2 linked regions of the Pseudoduganella albidiflava genome follow. The protein of the gene in region 1 binds, or shares a complex with, the protein of each later gene. Links are inferred from orthologs where the notes say so. Each region holds a gene or a part of one and is shown on either strand. Other genes may lie near its edges.

What was found.
Region 2: the proteins of uvrA (region 1) and mfd are in contact, whole or in part, in a crystal structure (PDB 4DFC), measured with the Escherichia coli proteins. The link is inferred for Pseudoduganella albidiflava from one-to-one orthologs.

Annotation. Positions count from the first base shown.
Region 1 is NZ_CP036401.1:7,255,975-7,259,670, forward strand. What follows is about bases 87-3,470. They hold uvrA (excinuclease ABC subunit UvrA), read right to left. Parts: upstream 3,140-3,470; coding sequence 287-3,139; downstream 87-286. Other genes in these bases: EYF70_RS30230 (hypothetical protein), read left to right, coding at 87-252. Outside these bases: more of EYF70_RS30230, read left to right, coding at 1-86; ssb (single-stranded DNA-binding protein), read left to right, coding at 3,517-3,696. UniProt on the Escherichia coli protein: The UvrABC repair system catalyzes the recognition and processing of DNA lesions. UvrA is an ATPase and a DNA-binding protein. A damage recognition complex composed of 2 UvrA and 2 UvrB subunits scans DNA for abnormalities.
Region 2 is NZ_CP036401.1:3,431,022-3,435,282, forward strand. Bases 259-4,207 are described here. They hold mfd (transcription-repair coupling factor), read left to right. Parts: upstream 259-563; coding sequence 564-4,007; downstream 4,008-4,207. Other genes in these bases: EYF70_RS14210 (PP2C family protein-serine/threonine phosphatase), read left to right, coding at 259-329; serB (phosphoserine phosphatase SerB), read left to right, coding at 4,056-4,207. Outside these bases: more of EYF70_RS14210, read left to right, coding at 1-258; more of serB, read left to right, coding at 4,208-4,261. UniProt on the Escherichia coli protein: Couples transcription and DNA repair by recognizing RNA polymerase (RNAP) stalled at DNA lesions. Mediates ATP-dependent release of RNAP and its truncated transcript from the DNA, and recruitment of nucleotide excision repair machinery to the damaged site.

The sequences.
Region 1 (3,696 bases):
GCCAAGCAGCTGATGAAGGATCCGGCGACCCTGCCCGATGCACTCAACCACCTGGGCGGGCTGCTGCCATGTGAACCGGACAATACGGAATTGCTCTACCTGATCGCCCTGTGCTACCGGGCCGCCCGCGACTATCCGCTGGCGGTCAAATACCTGGAGTTCACCCTCGATAGTGGTGCGGCCCATGATTCGCCGGCCGGCCACCTGCTGGCCGAAGTACGGCGCGAGCAGGCGGCAAGCCGGCAGGCCTGAAGGGTAATCTCTCCAGCGCTTGCTCCTCCAGCGCTTACTTCTTCTTCAGCAGGGGCACCAGGTACTTGCCCGTCACGCTGTCCGGATTGGCCGCCACCTCTTCCGGCGTACCGGTGGCGATGATGCGTCCGCCGCCGGCACCGCCTTCGGGGCCCAGGTCGACGATCCAGTCGGCGGTCTTGATCACGTCCAGGTTGTGCTCGATGATCACCAGCGTATTGCCCTGGTCGCGCAGGCGATGGATCACCTTCAGCAGCAGGTCGATGTCGTGGAAGTGTAGCCCCGTCGTCGGCTCATCCAGGATATACAGCGTGCGCCCCGTGTCGCGTTTCGACAGTTCCAGCGACAGTTTCACGCGCTGCGCTTCGCCGCCGGAAAGCGTGGTGGCGCTTTGCCCCAGCTTGATATAGCCGAGGCCCACGTCGAGCAGTGTCTGCAGCTTGCGGGCGATGGTCGGCACGGGCTTGAAGAACGTGTGCGCGTCTTCCACCGTCATGTCCAGCACTTCGGTGATGCTCTTGCCCTTGTAATGCACTTCCAGCGTTTCACGGTTGTAGCGCTTGCCGTGGCAGACATCGCACGGCACGTAGACGTCCGGCAGGAAGTGCATCTCCACCTTCAGCACGCCATCGCCCTGGCAGGCCTCGCAGCGGCCGCCCTTCACGTTGAACGAGAAACGGCCGGCACTGTAGCCTCGTTCCTTCGCCGTCGGTACCGTGGCGAACAGGTCGCGGATCGGCGTGAACAGGCCCGTATAGGTGGCCGGATTCGAGCGCGGCGTACGGCCGATCGGCGCCTGGTCGACGGAAATCACCTTGTCGAAATGTTCCAGACCACTGATGGTCTCGTGTTCCGCCGGTTCCGTCTGCGAACCGTACAGGTGGCGCGACAGGGCCGGATACAGCGTATCGTTCACCAGGGTCGATTTGCCGGAACCGGAAACGCCCGTCACGCAGGTCAGCAGGCCGACCGGCACCGACAGCGTCTGGTTCTTCAGGTTGTTGCCCTTGGCACCCGTGATCACCAGCTGGCGGTTCGGGTCCGCCGGATGGCGCTTCTTCGGCACGTCGATCTTCAGCGAACCGTTCAGGTACTGCGCCGTCAGCGATTCCTTGTTCTTCAGGATATCCTTCAGCGAACCGGCCGCGATCACGTCGCCGCCATGCACGCCGGCGCCCTTGCCCATGTCGACGATATAGTCGGCGGTGCGGATGGCATCCTCATCGTGCTCCACCACCAGCACGCTGTTGCCGATGTCGCGCAGGTGCTTCAGCGTGTCGATCAGGCGGTCATTGTCGCGCTGGTGCAGGCCGATGGACGGCTCGTCGAGCACGTACATCACGCCGGTCAGCCCGGAACCGATCTGCGACGCCAGGCGGATGCGCTGCGCTTCGCCGCCGGACAGGGTATCGGCCGAACGGTCGAGCGACAGGTAATCCAGGCCCACGTTGTTCAGGAAGGACAGGCGCGCCACGATTTCCTTGATGATGCGGTCGGCGATGTCGCGCTTGGCGCCTTTCAGCTTCAGCTGCTCGAAGAACGACAGCGTGTCGCGCAGCGGCTTCTCGGCGATCTCGTAGATCGCCTTTTCCTGCTTGCCGGTACCGACCTTCACGTGGCGTGCTTCCACGCGCAGGCGTGCGCCTTCGCAGGTGGGGCATTTCTTTTCGTTGATGAACTTGGCCAGTTCTTCCTTCACGGCCATCGAATCCGTTTCACGGTAGCGCCGCGCCAGGTTGTTGACCACGCCTTCGAACGCATGTTCCTTGACGACGGCACGGCCGCGTTCATTGACATACGAGAACGGGATGTTCGTCTTGCCCGAGCCATGGAGCACGGCGTTCTGCGCGGTGGCGTTCAGTTTTTCAAATGGCGCATCGAGGTCGAAACCATAATGGTTCGCCAGGCTTTGCAGCATCGAGAAATAGAATTGATTGCGGCGGTCCCAGCCCTTGACGGCACCGGAAGCCAGCGACAGGTTGGGGAATGCCACGATCCGCTTCGGATCGAAGAACTCGATATGGCCCAGGCCGTCGCACTCGGGGCAGGCGCCCATCGGGTTATTGAACGAGAACAGGCGCGGCTCCAGCTCCTGCAGCGAATAGCCGCAGCTGGTGCAGGCGAACTTGTTCGAATACACATGCTCCGTGCCGGCATCCATGTCATAGGCGACCGCGCGGCCGTCGGCCAGGCGCAGCGCCGTCTCGAAACTTTCGGCCAGGCGCTGCTTGATTTCCGGAGTCACCTTCACGCGGTCGATGACCACGTCGATCGTGTGCTTTTCCGTTTTCTTCAGCTTCGGCAGGTCGTCCACTTCGTAGATCTTCGCATCGTGCGTGCCGCTCTGCACGCGGAAGCGCACGAAGCCCTGGGCCTGCATCTGCTCGAACAGGTCGACGTGCTCGCCCTTGCGGTTCGCCACCACCGGCGCCATGATCATCAGCTTGGTGCCTTCCGGCATGGCCAGCACGGCATCGACCATCTGCGACACCGATTGCGCCGACAGCGCATGGTCAGGGTGGTTGATGCAATACGGCGTGCCCACGCGGGCATACAGCAGGCGCAGGTAATCGTGGATTTCCGTCACGGTGCCGACGGTGGAGCGCGGATTGTGCGACGTGGCCTTCTGCTCGATCGAGATGGCCGGCGACAGCCCTTCGATCAGGTCGACGTCCGGCTTCTCCATCAACTGCAGGAACTGGCGCGCATAGGCCGACAGCGATTCGACATAGCGGCGCTGGCCCTCGGCGTACAACGTGTCGAACGCCAGCGACGACTTGCCGGAGCCGGACAGCCCGGTAATCACGATCAGCTTGTTGCGAGGCAGATCGAGGTTGATGTTCTTCAGGTTATGGGTACGCGCGCCGCGGATGCGGATTTCTTCCATGTATGTATGTGCCTTGAGTATGCGAGGAAAAACGACAGGGACGGCCAACCTGAACTGTCACCCGCTTGGCGTGTGCGGCGTCCGGAGACCAACCAAGCCACAATGCTGGCGTTCGATTCGATTTCAAGACCATTAGAACATTTTGATGCGGGTCAGGACGCGAACTAGCCGTGGCTGATGAATACTGTATATAATACCAGTATTCAAAATCCGCTGCGCACCTCACGCGGAAATTTCCCGAACTTGCATCCGAAGTTGCATCCGAACTTACCCGGAATTACCTGGAAATACCCCAAAATTCATCTGCCGTGTGGCCCGTGGTCCACAGGCGCTGTCTTATAATGATCGTTTGCTAAATATTCACGCAGGAGTACTACATGGCATCTGTCAATAAAGTCATCATCGTCGGCAACCTGGGCCGCGATCCGGAGATCCGCTACATGCCGAGCGGCGATGCCATCGCCAACATTGCCGTTGCCACATCCTTCAAGTCGAAGGATCGCAACACGGGCGAACAGAAGGAAATCACCGAGTGGCACCGCATCTCGTTCTTCGGG
Region 2 (4,261 bases), 3.8 Mb from region 1 along the record:
AACTGACCCGCGACCACACGCTGTACCAGCAGGCACTCGACCTGGGTGCGCCGCCGCCGCTGCCGCCCCGCAACCTGCTGCTGCAGGCGCTGGGCCCGGGCCCGGCGGTCCAGCCGGACGTGTCGGCATGGTCGCTGGCGCCGGGCGACGTCTACCTGCTGTGCAGCGACGGCCTGCACGGCGAATCCAGCCGGGAAGCCATCGCGGCCGTGATGGCGCAGGCCCGGGAAGACAATCTCGACGCGTGCTGCGCCGAACTCGTGGACATGGCCAAGCGCGACGGCAGCCGCGACAACATCACCGCCGTGCTGCTGCGCTGCCACGGCTGAGCATCGGCGGTCCTGACGGGCGACTGGGCGAGCGTGCTTGGACTATAATATTGCCTTGCCGCCCGGCGGTCTGGCGGTGACGCCGGCGATCGCCGCAGCATTGGCCAGCACCGTCAGTACGATCCACGTGAGCAATCTTCGTCAGTAATCTTTGTCAATTAGCTTCGTCAATAAGCTTCGTCCACAACCATCGTCAGCCACCACAGTCAGCAGTCACGCCAGCCCTCCCGCCGCATGCCCTTCGACTTTACACGAGCACTTCCCAAACCCGGCAACCGCTTCGCGCTGCCCGCGCTGTATGGTTCCGCCGATTCCTACGCGCTGGCACAGGCGGCGCTGCAACTGAAGATCGAAGGCCGCATGCTGGCCGTCATCGTGGCCAGCGCCAGCGATGGCCAGCGGCTGCTCGACGAGATTCCCTGGTTCGCGTCCGCCTTGCGCTGCCACCTGCTGCCGGACTGGGAAACCCTGCCCTACGACGCCTTCTCGCCGCACCAGGACCTGGTGTCCGAGCGGCTGGCCACGCTGCACGAGATCCGCAGCGGCCAGTGCGACGTGCTGCTGGTGCCCGCCACCACGGCACTGGTGCGCATGGCGCCGCCGTCGTTCCTGGCCGCCTACACCTTCTTCTTCAAGAAGGGCGAGTCGCTCGACGAGGGCAGGCTGAAAGCCCAGCTGACGCTGGCCGGCTACACGCACGTGACGCAGGTGATGTCGCCGGGCGAATACTCGGTGCGCGGCGGCCTGATCGACCTGTTCCCGATGGGTTCCGCCCTGCCCTACCGGCTCGACCTGTTCGGCGACACCATTGAAACCATCCGCACCTTCGATGCCGACACCCAGCGCTCGCTGTATCCGGTGCAAGAGGTGCGGCTGCTGCCGGGCCGCGAATTCCCGATGGACGAAGCGGCGCGCACCACATTCCGCAGCCGCTGGCGCGAAACCTTCGAGGGTGATCCTTCGCGCTCGGTGGTCTACAAGGACATCAAGAGCGGCATCGCCTCGGCCGGCATCGAGTACTACCTGCCGCTGTTCTTCGAGGAGACGGCCACGCTGTTCGACTACCTGCCGGACGGCGCGGCACTGGCGCTGGTGGGCGATATCGATGGCGCGATCCGCCGTTTCTGGGCCGATACCGAAAGCCGCTATAAATTCCTCAAGGCCGACCGCGAGCGCCCGATCCTGCCGCCGGAAGCGATCTTCCTGCGCGACGAGGCCTTCTTCACGTGCGCCAAGCGGCATGCCCGCATCACGATCGGCAAGAGCCTGGACGGCGAGCCGTCCGAGCTGTCGGCGCCGGTGCCGAACATCGCCGTCAACCGCCACCAGGACGATCCGCTGACCAACCTGCGCGCCTACGTGATGCGGCCGGACCTGCGCGTGATGATCTGCGCCGATTCGGCGGGCCGCCGCGAAACGCTGCAGCAGTACTTCGCCGAGTTCGACCTGCACCCGGCCCTGGTCGACGGTTTCGGCGGCTTCCTGGCCTCGCACGACCGCATCGTGCTGGGCGTGGCGCCGCTGCAGGCCGGTTTCGAACTGCACGCCGGCGCCGAGACGCTGGTGTTCATCACCGAGACCGAGATCTATGCCGGCTCGGGCCGCCGCGTCGGCAAGAAGAAGCAGGAAGCCGTCACGCAGGTCGAATCGATGGTGCGCGACCTGTCCGAGCTGAAGATCGGCGACCCGGTGGTGCACATCAACCACGGCATCGGCCGCTACATGGGCCTGGTGAGCATGGACCTGGGCGAAGGCGAGACCGAGTTCCTGCACCTGGAATACGCCAAGGACACCAAGCTGTACGTGCCGGTCTCGCAGCTGCACGTGATCTCGCGCTACTCGGGCGGTGCGCCGGAAGACGCGCCGCTGCACGCGCTCGGCTCCGGCCAGTGGGACAAGGCCAAGCGCAAGGCCGCCGAACAGGTGCGCGACACGGCGGCCGAGCTGCTCAACCTGTATGCCCGGCGCGCCGCGCGCCAGGGCCATGCCTTCGAATACTCGTCGCACGACTACGAGCGTTTCGCCGAAAGCTTCGGCTTCGACGAGACGCCCGACCAGGCGGCCGCGATCCTCAACGTGATCCGCGACATGACCTCCGGCAAGCCGATGGACCGGCTGGTGTGCGGCGATGTCGGCTTCGGAAAGACCGAGGTGGCGCTGCGCGCCGCCTTCATCGCCGTGATGGGCGGCAAGCAGGTGGCGATCCTGGCGCCGACCACGCTGCTCGCCGAGCAGCATGCGCAGACCTTCGCCGACCGCTTCGCCGACTGGCCCGTGAAGATCGCCGAGATGTCGCGCTTCCGCACCGGCAAGGAAATCGCCACCGCGATCAAGGGCATGGCCGACGGCACGCTGGACATCGTGATCGGCACCCACAAGCTGCTGTCGGAAGACGTGAAGTTCACCCGCCTGGGCCTTGTCATCATCGACGAGGAACACCGCTTCGGCGTGCGCCAGAAGGAAGCGCTGAAGTCGCTGCGCGCCGAAGTGGACGTACTGACGCTGACGGCCACGCCGATTCCCCGCACGCTGGGCATGGCGCTGGAAGGCTTGCGCGACTTTTCCGTGATCGCCACGGCGCCGCAAAAGCGCCTGGCCATCAAGACCTTCGTGCGCAGCGAGGATGGCTCGATCATCCGCGAGGCGATCCTGCGCGAACTGAAGCGCGGCGGCCAGGTGTACTTCCTGCACAACGAAGTGGAGACCATCCAGAACCGGCTGGCGCAACTGACCGAGCTGGTGCCCGAGGCACGCATCGCCGTCGCCCACGGGCAGATGCACGAGCGCGACCTGGAAAAGGTGATGCGCGACTTCGTGGCGCAGCGCTACAACATCCTGCTGTGCACCACGATCATCGAAACCGGTATCGACGTGCCCACCGCGAACACCATCATCATGCACCGCGCCGACAAGTTCGGCCTGGCCCAGCTGCACCAGTTGCGCGGCCGGGTCGGCCGTTCGCACCACCAGGCCTATGCCTACCTGCTGGTGAACGACGTGCAGTCGCTGTCGAAGCAGGCGCAGCGCCGGCTCGACGCGATCCAGCAGATGGAAGAACTGGGCAGCGGTTTTTATCTCGCCATGCACGACCTGGAAATCCGCGGTGCCGGCGAAGTGCTGGGCGAAAGCCAGTCGGGCGAAATGCTCGAAGTGGGCTTCCAGCTGTATACCGACATGCTGAACGAAGCGGTGCGCGCGCTGAAGGCCGGCAAGGAGCCGGACCTGGCGGCGCCGCTGGCCACCACCACCGAGATCAACCTGCACGTGCCGGCGCTGCTGCCGGCCGACTTCTGCGGCGACGTGCACGAGCGCCTGTCGATCTACAAGCGGCTGGCCAACTGCGAATCGCAGGAAGCGCTCGACGGCCTGCAGGAAGAATTGATCGACCGTTTCGGCAAGTTGCCGGAACCGGCCAAGGCGCTGGTGGAAACGCACCGGCTGCGGGTTGCCGCAAAGACCGTCGGTATTGTTAAAATCGATGCCCACGGAGAAGCAGCGAACCTGCAATTCATGCCGCAGCCGCCCATCGACCCGATGCGCATCATCACCCTGATCCAGAAGCACAAGCACATCAAGCTGAACGGGCAGGACAAGCTGAAGATCACCGCGAGCATGCCCGACCTGGCGGCACGCGTCGCGCAGATCAAGACCGCCATCAAACAATTGACTTCCCCCTGAACCTAGCCGGACCAATCCAGCCCGATGAATCAAGTACAAGACGTCACCATGAACCTCGTCCTGCAAGGGCTCGACGACTGTTATCCGCGCCTCGAGCGCATCGCGGCGCTGACCGCGCCGCAGCGCGTCACGCGCATTTCCGATACGGCGCTGCGCTGCGAGGGCATCGCCTTTTCGCCCGCGCTGCGCCAGACCATCGAGGTGGCCGCCCATGCGGCCGAGCTGGACGCCACGTACATGATGGGCGCGCAGCG